Linked DNA regions of Myxococcus xanthus. The protein of the gene in region 1 interacts with the protein of each later gene in a pairwise test. Links are inferred from orthologs where the notes say so. Each region holds a gene or a part of one and is shown on either strand. Other genes may lie near its edges. The genes, in order: dnaN, dnaE and rpe.

Region 1 (3,137 bases):
GTGGCTGCGTGCCAGGCGCCTCGGGCGCGAACAGCCCCGGCCCGCCCAGCCGCGGCTCCGCGCCACACTCGGAACGCCCCTCGCGCGCGGCCAGCCACGCCAGCAGCGCCGGCACCTCGGCGTCCGCGGGCACCACCGGGGCCAGCCGCTCCTCCAACAAGGCGCGCAGCCGCGCCCAAGCCACGCCCCGCCAGAAGGCCACGTGCAGCAGCAGCTCCGGCCCGCTGCGAGGCACCCGCTGCGGCGCGCGCGACGCCCGGGCCAGCAGGAAGCCCTTCACCTGCCCCCGCGTGTCGAAGTGCTCAAGCCGCTGCCACAGCGCCGCCAGCGCCGTCTCCGCCAGCGGCAGCGCCCGCTGAAGCGCCTCCGCCTCCTCCACCGTGAAGGGCAGCACGCCTTCCGGCGCGGGACGCTTGAAGACGTGCTCGAACACCTCCGCGGCGGCGCACGCGGCGCGCAGCTCCGGCAGGTTGCGCGGCAACAGTTCCACCGCCCGTGCCCAGATGTGCCGCCCCAGGAGCGGCCCCGCCTCCAGCACCGTCTCTTCCAACTTCAGCAGCGCCTCGCCCAGCGTCGCGGGCCGGCCCTCCACGGGCAGCCGCTTGAAGGCCACGCGCCGCACGTCCTCCCGCAGGCGCTCCACCTCGCGCATCAGCTTCATGGGCGCGGCGCTCGCCGGCCACCCTTCCGCGGCGGCGCGGCGCTTCAGCGCGGCCAGGGTGGCGTCCACCTCCGGCTGCGTGCGCGCCACCTCCAGCAGCAGCTCAAACTGCGAGCGCACCCGCTCCTTCCAGAAGAAGGCCGCCAGCATGCCGCGCAGGGCGCGATAGCGAAGACGCGTGGCCTCCAGGAGGTCCGCGCGGTCCTCCAGCCGGGCGCGCAGGTTGTCCGGGTGCGTGGCCATGCCATCACCATAGGAAGGCACCGGCCGGGTGTCAGGCCCCCCAGGGGCCCGACGCGTCACGAGTGAACGGTGCGGGCCCTCTCAAGGGAGCCCACCCGACTCACACGCGCATGGGCATGACGACGGCGGTGAAGCTCCGGTCGCCGGGGGCATGGAGCACGCCCGGGCTGTGCTCGTCACCCAGCTCGAAGGAGACCTCGTCCGTCTCCGTCACGGCGAGCACATCCATCAGGTAGCGCGCGTTGAAGCCGATGGTGATGCCGTTGCCGCGGTAGGCCAGCTCCAGCACGTCCTTGGCCTCGCCCAGGTCCGGGTTGCTCGCCGTGATGATGAGCTGGTTCTCCTCCAGGCCGATGCGGACCGCGTTGCTCTTGTCCGCCGACAGCAGGGCGATGCGCTTGAGGCTCTCCAGCAGGCGCACCTTGGGCACCAGGACGACCTTCTCCCCTTCCTTGGGGATGACGCGCTGGTACTCCGGGAACTGGCCGTCGATGAGGCGCATCACCATGGTGAGGCCCGGCTTCTTGAACAGCGCCGAGTTCTCCGCGAAGCCCAGGTGGCACTCCGCGTCCGGCGCCTCATCCAGCAGGCGCTTGAGCTCCATCAGGCCCTTGCGGGGGATGATGACGCCGCTCTTGAGCTTGAAGTCGCCCGGCAGCTCGCGCTCCACCAGCGCCAGCCGGTGACCGTCGGTGGCCACCATGCGGACCTTGCCGGTGGACTGGGGCTCGAAGAAGACGCCGTTGAGGATGTAGCGCGTCTCGTCGCTGGAGATGGCGAACTGCGTCTTCTTGATCATCTCCAGCAGCGTGTTGCCCCCCACCTGCACCAGGGGCGCGCTCTCTTCCTTCGGCAGCTTGGGGTACTCCTCGGCCGCCATGCCCACGATCTTGAAGTGGGCCGAGCCGCTGGAGATGTCCACGTAGTTGTTGGCCAGCTTCTTCAGCGTGACCTGCGCGTCCGGGAGGTTCTGGACGATGTCGAAGACGTACTTGGCGCTCAGCGTGACGGCGCCCGTCTTGATGACCTCGGCCGGGTGCTCGGACACGACGCCGATGTCCAGGTCAAACGCGGTGACGGTGATGCCGCCCTTGTTCGCGGTGACGAGCACGTTCGCCAGGATGGGCATCGTCGTCTTGCGCTCCACGATGCCCTGGGCGCGGTAGAGGGCCTTCTTCAGCTCGTCGGCGGCGATGCGGAATTCCATCGGAGGGCGTCCTTACGGGTCTCGGCCGCGAAGGCCGATCTACGAGGCCGGATGTAGCCCCTGCACTCCAGTCCGTCAACGAACCCTGAGCGACGTGGGAGCAGCAATGTCCACCTGCAACTGACCGCCAGTCACCAATTCGCGAGACAGACTGGCCCCTGGCGGCGAGCCGGAGCACACTGGCGCCTCTTTCCTCCCCTGGAGCCCGTCATGAACCGCCGCTCGCTGGTGCTCGCCGCCCTTGTCCTTGGCTTCGTCTCCGGATGTAGCAAGCCGCCCGCCGCGACGTCCTCGCCACCGGCGAGCGAGAATGGAACCCCCTCCAGCGAGAACGGAACGCCCACCATGACCCCACCGCCCAGCAATGATTCCCAGCCCAAGCAGGGTGAGAGCGCCGTCTACATCGTCAAGGACAGTGGCGTGCGCTGCTTCGCCCCGCCCTGCCCCACCTACAACGCCTTCCCGGTGGACAAGCCAGACGCGGAGCCCATCCCCGTGCACGAACTGGAGCTGTCCGCGGTGACGAAGGGCTCGGACGAGCAGACGGGTGCCTTGATCCGCAAGACGCTGGACGGCACCGGGCTCAAGATTCAGGGCACGTTGGAGACGCGACCCAACGCGGGCCCCGCGGGCGCGGCCACCGTCCTGCGCGCCAGCAAGGTGGAGAACTGAAAACACCCTTCCGGGCGGGCCTCAGATGTGGAGGCCCACCTGGATGCCGGGCCAGTGCTGGAGGCGTTGATCCGGCTCCGGGTTGCGCTCCCGGAAGGACAGCCGGGTGATGGAGTCGAAGTCCGACGCGCCCCAGGAGAACCACGCGTTGTAGGTGGGCCCGGCGAACACGGCCAGGCGGGGCATGAGTTGGAAGCCCAGCATCAACCGGACCTGCCCCAGCACGTTGCCACCGTCGCCCTCCAGCGGGTTGCGCACCGGCTGGACGGCGCCGCCCGTCACGTCCAGGTCCACCCAGAGCCGCTGGGACAGCGTCATGTGGCCGCCCACGCCCGCCGCGAAGCTGAAGCGCGC
Region 2 (4,265 bases), 7.0 Mb from region 1 along the record:
ATCCCCATGAGGTCCAGGCCGAAGGTGAAGTGCTTGCCCTCGCCGCGAACCAGCACGACGCGGACGGAGTCATCCGCATCCAGCGCGCGGATGGCCTCGGGCATTTCCCGCCAGAAGTCGGGCCCCATGGCGTTGCCCTTGCCGGGGCCGGTCAGCACCAGCTCGGCGACGCCTTCGTTCTTCTCGATGCGCAGCGACTTGTAGGTCCCGTCCATTCAGGCCTCCGATTCAAGACGTCAGCCGAACTCCACCACCCGCATGCCGAACAGGCGGTCCACCGCGAGCAGCAGGTCGTCATTCACCTGCACCTTGATGGACGTGTTGCCGATGAGCGCCTCGCCCTCGCCCTTGAAGAGCACACTCACCGCCACGGGCGTGGCGCCGGCGTACTTCTTCGCCAGTTCGTGCAGCTTCGCCACCCGCTCCTCCGTGAGCAGGTCCGCCGGCACGCGCAACTCCAGGCGCTTGGTGCGCTTCTCACGCACCGCCTTGAGGCTCTGGATGTCGTCGACGATGAGCTCCGGCGTCGGCGAGTCCTCGTCACGCTGGCTGATCTGCACCGTGCCGGACACCAGGATGGGGTCGTCCGACTTGAGCAGGTGCTCCCAGTTCTCGAACCCCGGCTTGGGCCCCTGCTTCGCCCACTTGCCGTCCCGGCCCATCACGTTGCGCGTGCCGTCCTTGCCCGGGAAGCACACCAGCTCGATGGAGCCGGACAAGTCCTCAATCGTCACCCACGCCATGCGCTTGCCCGTCTTCGTGGGCCGCTCGCGCAGCACCGTGACGATGCCCGCCACCGTGAGCTTGTCGTCCTTGCGCGCGCGCTGCACCGCCGTAATCGGCCGCGCGTAGCGCTTCAGCTCCTTGTCGTACTGGTGCAGCGGATGGCCGGACACGTAGAAGCCAATGGCCTCCTTCTCCAGCGACAGCCGCTCCTTCTCCGACCAGTCCTCCACCTCGACGTAGTCGTCCTTCAGCCCGCCGCCACCGCCATCCGTGGACGGGCCGGCCAACATGCCGAACAGCGAGCTCTGCCCGGCCGCCTTGTCCTTCTGGCTGGCCGAGCCGCGGTTCATCGCCTTCTCGATGGTGTCGAAAATCTGCCGGCGTGAGCGCTTCTCGAAGTCGAAGGAGCCCGCCTTCACCAGCGCTTCCATCACCTTCCGGTTCACCTTGCGGCTGTCCACGCGCTCGCAGAAGTCGAACAGGCTCTTGAAGGGGCCGTCCTTGCGCGCCTCCAGGATGGACTCGATGGCGCCCTCGCCCACGCCCTTGATGGCGCCCAGGCCGAAGCGAATCTTCCCGCTCACCGCGCCGAATTCCATGTCGGACTGATTCACGTCCGGCGGCAGCACCTCGAGGCCCGACTCGCGCGCCTCGCCGATGTGCTTCACCACCTTGTCCGTGTTGTCCTTCTCACTGGAGAGAAGGGCCGCCATGAACTCGCAGGGGAAGTGCGCCTTCAGCCAGGCCGTGTGGATGGTGACCAGGCCGTAGGCCGCCGAGTGGCTCTTGTTGAAGCCGTACTCGGCGAACTTCTCCATCAGGTCGAAGATTTCACCGGCGACCTTGAGGTCGACGTTGTTCTTCGCGCAGCCCTCGAGGAAGCCGGCCCGTTCGGCCTGCATGACCTCGGCCTTCTTCTTGCCCATGGCGCGGCGAAGCAGGTCCGCGCGGCCCAGGGTGTAGCCACCCAGGACCTGCGAAATCTGCATCACCTGCTCCTGGTACACGATGACGCCGTAGGTGTCCTTGAGCACCGGCTCCAGCGCGGGGTGCGGGTACGACACCTTCTCCCGGCCGTGCTTGCGGTTGATGAAGACGTCCACCATGCCGGAGTCCAGCGGACCCGGGCGGTAGAGCGCGCCGGCGGCGATGACGTCTTCGAAGCAGTTCGGCTTGAGCTTCACGACCATTTCCGTGAAGCCGCTGGACTCCATCTGGAAGACGCCGGCCGTGTCGCCCTTGGCCATCAGCTCCCAGGTCTTCTCGTCGTTGAGCGGGATCTCGTGCCGCGGGATGTCCTTGTCGTGGTTGCGCTTCACCAGGTCCAGCGCGTGCTGAATCACCGTGAGCGTCTTCAGACCGAGGAAGTCGAACTTCACCAGGCCGGCCGCTTCCACCTCGTCCTTGGCGAACTGGGTGATGAGCGTCTTCTCACCCGGCGGCTGGTAGACGGGCACGAACTCCCACAGCGGCTTGTCGGCAATCACCACACCCGCGGCGTGCATGCCGGGCTGGCGGTGCAGGCCCTCCAGCGCGAGCGCGATTTCGAGCACGTCCTTCGTGGTGACGGGCTTGCCTTCCACCTCACCGATGTTGGAGGGCGTCTCCATCATCTCCTTGAGGCGAGGCTCCATCTCGATGGCCTCCTTCAAGGTGATGTTGAGCACCTCCGGGACCAGCTTCGCGATGCGGTCACCTTCGCTGAAGGGCAGCGCGAACACGCGGCACACGTCGCGCAGCACGCTCTTCGCCTTCAGCGAGCCGAAGGTGATGATCTGCCCCACGTTCATCTCGCCGTACTTGCGGCCGACGTACTGGATGACCTCGTCCCGGCGGTCCTGGCAGAAGTCGATATCGAAGTCGGGCATCGACACGCGTTCCGGGTTGAGGAAGCGCTCGAACAGGAGGTTGTACGGGATGGGGTCCACGTCGGTGATGCGCAGCGCGTAGGCGACGAGGCTGCCGGCGCCGGAGCCACGGCCGGGGCCCACGGGGATGTTCATCTTCTTCGCCCAGTTGATGAAGTCCTGGACGATGAGGAAGTAGCCGCAGAACCCCATCTTCTGGATGACGCCAATCTCCAGCGCCAGCCGCGCCTGGTACTGCTCGCGGTCGATGGGATAGGTGACAGTGGCCGCCAGCTCCTTGAAGCGCTCGCGCAGGCCCTCATACGCCAGCTCCGCCATGTAGCTGTCCGGCGTGTGGCTGTCGGGCACCTTGAAGGTGGGCAGCATGGGCTTGCCCAGCTTGAGCTCCAGGTTGCACTGCTCGGCGATGCGCTGGGTGTTGTGGACCGCCTCGGGCGTGTCCTTGAAGAACTCCAGCATCTCCGTGGGACTGGTGACGTAGAGCTTGTCCGTGGAGTGCTTCATGCGCTTGCCATCCGCCAGCGTCTTGCCGCTTGCGATGCACATGAGCAGTTCGTGGGCGCGCGCGTCCTCGCGCTTGATGTAGTGCGCGTCCGCGGTGGCGCACAGCGGGATGTCCAGGTCGCGCGAGAGCTGCTTGAGGTTCTCGTTCGCCTTGTCCTGCTCCGGCATCCCGTTGGACTGCACCTCCAGGAAGAAGTGCCCCGGGTCGAAGATGTCCTTGTACTCCTGCGCCGCGCGCCGGGCGTGGTCCATGTCGCCGCGGAAGCACGCGCTGGTGACTTCACCACCCAGGCACGCGGTGAGCGCGAACAGGCCCTTGCTGTGCTCGGCGAGCACCTTCTTGTCGATGCGCGGGTGGTAGTAGAACCCGTGCATGTACGCGGTGGAGGAGAGGTAGCGCAGGTTGGCGTAGCCCTCCGCGTTCTTCGCCACCAGGATGAGGTGGTGGGAGACCTTCTCGGAGCGGTCCTCACGCCCCTTCGGTCCGGCGACGTAGGCCTCCATGCCCAGAATCGGCTTGATGCCGGCGTCCTTCGCCTTCTTGTAGAAGTCGATGGCGCCGAACATGTTGCCGTGGTCCGTCACGGCAACGCTGCTCATCCCCTTCTCCTTCACCGTCTTGATGAGGTCCTTCATCCGGATCGCCCCATCGAGGAGCGAGTAGAGGGTGTGCAGGTGGAGGTGGGTAAAGGACATAAGCGCGTTCCGCTCCTGGAGGCCGGGGTGCCGCCGAACACTAGGGCCGTGCTCCCCTGCTCGCCAGTCCAGTGTTGCCCCTGGCGGAGAAGCGCGGGCGAGGCCGGAAAATCGGCCTCTTGCGGCGTTCCGCCACGAGCGGAAGCCCTGGACGGAAGGCTAACGGCCCGCCCTTCCCACCGCCCGTCTCCGTGGAAGTCACGATGCGTCCAAGCCTCGGGCGCCGGGACGTGGCCCCTGGCCCGGTGAGCGTACGGGCGGCTTCATACTTCTTCACGCCTCGTACAAATCCCAGCAACGGCGGGCCGGCACATTGCCCACCGTCGCCGCGAGTGGTGGCGACTTCACGTGGAGCCGTCCGCGCTCCACCCAGGAGAGAGCCATGATGAAGAGGTTCGCCGTGGTCGGTTCCGCGATGCTCGCCGTCGCGCTGCTCAGCGGCTTCGCGCTGAGGGGAGGCCCCCGCTGGGG
Region 3 (2,901 bases), 7.6 Mb from region 1 along the record:
TTCGGAAGCGAGGGTGCGGCCATCTGGATGTGGCACCGTGGCTACGGGAACCGCAACGATGCCACTGGGCGCGCGTACCCGGGCGTGTGGAGACCCACTGCCGGGAAACCGAGGTGGCCAAGCTGAATGCGGAGTTGGTGGACCCGCAGACCGAAGACGGTCAACAACGTGCTGGTGGCGCTCAACACGGTCTTCAAGACGGCGCTCAAATGGGGCGTCATCGAGCAGATGCCGGCCACCGTCGAGCTGTTGAAGGGGCCGTTCTACGAGCCGCATGAGGACGAGCGGCTGGTCAAGGTGACGGCGAAGGTGGCCGGGCACCAGAACCTCTCCACCCCCCAGCGGTACATGCACCTGAGCCCGGCGGCCAAGTCAGCGGCCACCCGGATGCTGGCGGGGCCGAGACAGGAAGCCCAAAATGAAACGGGCTGGAGACCTTGCGATCTCCAGCCCGCTTCATGACGTGGTCGGGGAGACAGGATTTGAACCTGCGACCCCTTGGTCCCGAACCAAGTGCTCTACCAGGCTGAGCCACTCCCCGATATGTCGCTTCGCCGGACGGTCCTTCTCGGGACCGGCGAAGTGGCGGCGGTAGTACCCGAGCCGCCCAGCCGAGTCAACGTCCTCGGATCACCTTTTCTTCCGCCCCTCCCCGCCCAGAGGGAGCTGGCAGCCGGGCGATGCCCGGGTGCCCCCCGACTCCGCTTCCCAAGACCACGAATTTCCTGTACTCCCGGACAGTTTCCCCTCCTGCTACACTCACGAGGCAGCCTGCATTGTTGCACCGCGATGCCATGACGCCGCCCCCCGTCGTCCTCATCTCCGATGACGAGCCCCTCATCGTCTCCGCCCTCGCCCGCGAGGGGAAACGGTCCGGGCTGAACTGCATCTCGGACACCACGTCCGAGCGCGTCCTGGAGCTCGCCCGCGAACACCGGCCGGCCGTCATCATCCTGGACATCAACCAGCACCAGGACGGCCGGGACCTGCTCGCCCAGCTCAAGCAGGACCCCAACACCCGCGACTGCAAGGTCATCATCCTCAGCGCCGTCGAGGACCAGTTCACCCGCCACGTCTGCTTCGAGCTCGGCGCCGACGATTACGAGGTGAAGCCCTTCGACCCCACCTTCATGACCCGCGTCGCCCGGCTCGCCTCCTCCGTGGCGCGCCCTCGCACCTGAAGTCAGCCGGCCTCACGGGCGCAGCGAGCGGATGGCCTCCGCGTAGTCCTTCGAGCCGAAGACGTAGCTGCCCGCCACCAGCACCGTGGCCCCGGCCTCCACCACCCGCTTCGCCGTGGTGGCGTTGATGCCGCCGTCCACCTCGATGTCCACGTCCTTCAGCCCGCGCGCATCCAACATCCCGCGCAGCCGGCGCACCCTCTCCACTGTGGACTCGATGAAGCTCTGCCCGCCGAAGCCCGGGTTCACGCTCATCAGCAGCACCATGTCCACGTCGCCCAGCACCTCCTCGATGGCCGACAGCGGCGTGCCCGGGTTCAACACCACCGCCGGCTTCGCCCCCGCATTGCGAATCTGCTGAAGCGTCCGGTGCAGGTGCGGACTGGCCTCCACGTGCACCGTCAACACGTCCGCCCCCGCCTTCACGAAGGCCTCCACGTAGCGCTCCGGCTCCACAATCATCAGGTGCACGTCCAACGGCTTCGTCGCCACCCGCTTGATGGCCTCCACCACCACGGGTCCAATCGTGATGTTCGGCACAAAGCGGCCATCCATGACATCCACGTGAATCCAATCCGCACCGGCGGCTTCGATGGCGCGGACCTCTTCGGCCAAGCGGCCGAAGTCACAGGACAAAAGCGAAGGAGAGATGCGAACGGGGCGGCGGCTCATGCCGCGCTTCATAACCGCAACCCGCGCGCTGGCTAAGGCCGAACGCAACGCGACGACGTCCACCAGACAGCCAGGGACCTGCCAGGTGGGTCCCCCAAGGCAGCGTGCTGTCTACCCGTGCTAGAACTTTGTAGCCCTTCGCGGCCGCTGGCCGCTTCTCACGGAGCCGCCTGGTGCTCGCTCAACCCGCCCCACAGCCCGAGCTGAACCGCCGCCTGGCGAAGCTCACGTCCATCCTGGATGTCGCGAAGGCGATGAGCGCCGAGCGCGACCTCGACCTGCTCCTGCCGCTCATCCTCTTCGAGGCCACCAAGGTGGTGGAGGCGGACCGCTGCTCGCTCTTCATCCTGGACCGCGAGCGCAGCGAGCTGTGGAGCAAGGTGGCCCAGGGCTCCAAGAGCGAAATCCGCCTCCCGGTGGGCAGCGGCGTCGCCGGACAGGTGGCCCAGACGGGCGCCGTCATCAACATCCCCGACGCCTACGCCGACGCCCGCTTCAACCGCTCGTTCGACGTCTCCAGCGGCTACCAGACGAAGACCATCCTCTGCGTCCCCATGCGTGACGCCGGCGGCGAGGTGACGGGCGTCATCCAGGCCCTCAACAAGCTGGACGGCGCCAGCTTCAACGCCGAGGACGAGGAGCTGCTGCTCGCCCTGGGCGCCCAGGCCGCGGGCGCCATCGAGAACGCCCTCCTCCACGAGGACATCAACCGCCTCTTCGAGGGCTTCGTCTCCGCCTCCGTCGTCGCCATTGAATCCAGAGACCCGACCACCGCCGGTCACTCCGGGCGCGTGGCCGACCTCACCGTGGCCCTGGCCCAGGTGCTCGAACACCTGTCCACCGGCCCCTACGCCCACACGCGCTTCTCCGCCGGGGAGATTCAGGAGCTGCGCTACGCCTCGCTGCTCCACGACTTCGGCAAGGTGGGCGTGCGCGAGCCCGTGCTCGTGAAGGCGGAGAAGCTCTACCCCCATGAGCTCGAAGGCCTGCGCGCCCGCTTCCAGCTCGCCCGGAAGGACTTGCAGCTGCAGAGCTACCGCCGCCGCCT

Evidence for each region.
Region 2: the proteins of dnaN (region 1) and dnaE interact in binary tests that used the Escherichia coli proteins (3 or more experiments, as listed by UniProt). The link is inferred for Myxococcus xanthus from one-to-one orthologs.
Region 3: the proteins of dnaN (region 1) and rpe interact in binary tests that used the Escherichia coli proteins (3 or more experiments, as listed by UniProt). The link is inferred for Myxococcus xanthus from one-to-one orthologs.

Annotation. Positions count from the first base shown.
Region 1 is NZ_CP017174.1:279,907-283,043, reverse strand. What follows is about bases 59-3,049. They hold dnaN (DNA polymerase III subunit beta), read right to left. Parts: upstream 2,112-3,049; coding sequence 1,005-2,111; downstream 59-1,004. Other genes in these bases: BHS09_RS01145 (peptidase), read right to left, coding at 2,805-3,049; BHS09_RS01150 (DUF6748 domain-containing protein), read left to right, coding at 2,322-2,783; BHS09_RS01160 (hypothetical protein), read right to left, coding at 59-904. In the rest of the region: more of BHS09_RS01160, read right to left, coding at 1-58; more of BHS09_RS01145, read right to left, coding at 3,050-3,137. UniProt on the Escherichia coli protein: Confers DNA tethering and processivity to DNA polymerases and other proteins. Acts as a clamp, forming a ring around DNA (a reaction catalyzed by the clamp-loading complex) which diffuses in an ATP-independent manner freely and bidirectionally along dsDNA.
Region 2 is NZ_CP017174.1:7,310,231-7,314,495, forward strand. Bases 37-4,155 are described here. They hold dnaE (DNA polymerase III subunit alpha), read right to left. Parts: upstream 3,795-4,155; coding sequence 237-3,794; downstream 37-236. Other genes in these bases: BHS09_RS29975 (crotonase/enoyl-CoA hydratase family protein), read right to left, coding at 37-215. In the rest of the region: more of BHS09_RS29975, read right to left, coding at 1-36; BHS09_RS29985 (Spy/CpxP family protein refolding chaperone), read left to right, coding at 4,177-4,265. UniProt on the Escherichia coli protein: DNA polymerase III is a complex, multichain enzyme responsible for most of the replicative synthesis in bacteria. This DNA polymerase also exhibits 3' to 5' exonuclease activity. The alpha chain is the DNA polymerase catalytic subunit.
Region 3 is NZ_CP017174.1:7,909,084-7,911,984, forward strand. Bases 24-2,778 are described here. They hold rpe (ribulose-phosphate 3-epimerase), read right to left. Parts: upstream 1,854-2,778; coding sequence 1,194-1,853; downstream 24-1,193. Other genes in these bases: BHS09_RS32465 (hypothetical protein), read left to right, coding at 127-462; BHS09_RS32475 (response regulator), read left to right, coding at 795-1,181; BHS09_RS32485 (GAF and HD-GYP domain-containing protein), read left to right, coding at 2,027-2,778. In the rest of the region: more of BHS09_RS32485, read left to right, coding at 2,779-2,901. UniProt on the Escherichia coli protein: Catalyzes the reversible epimerization of D-ribulose 5-phosphate to D-xylulose 5-phosphate.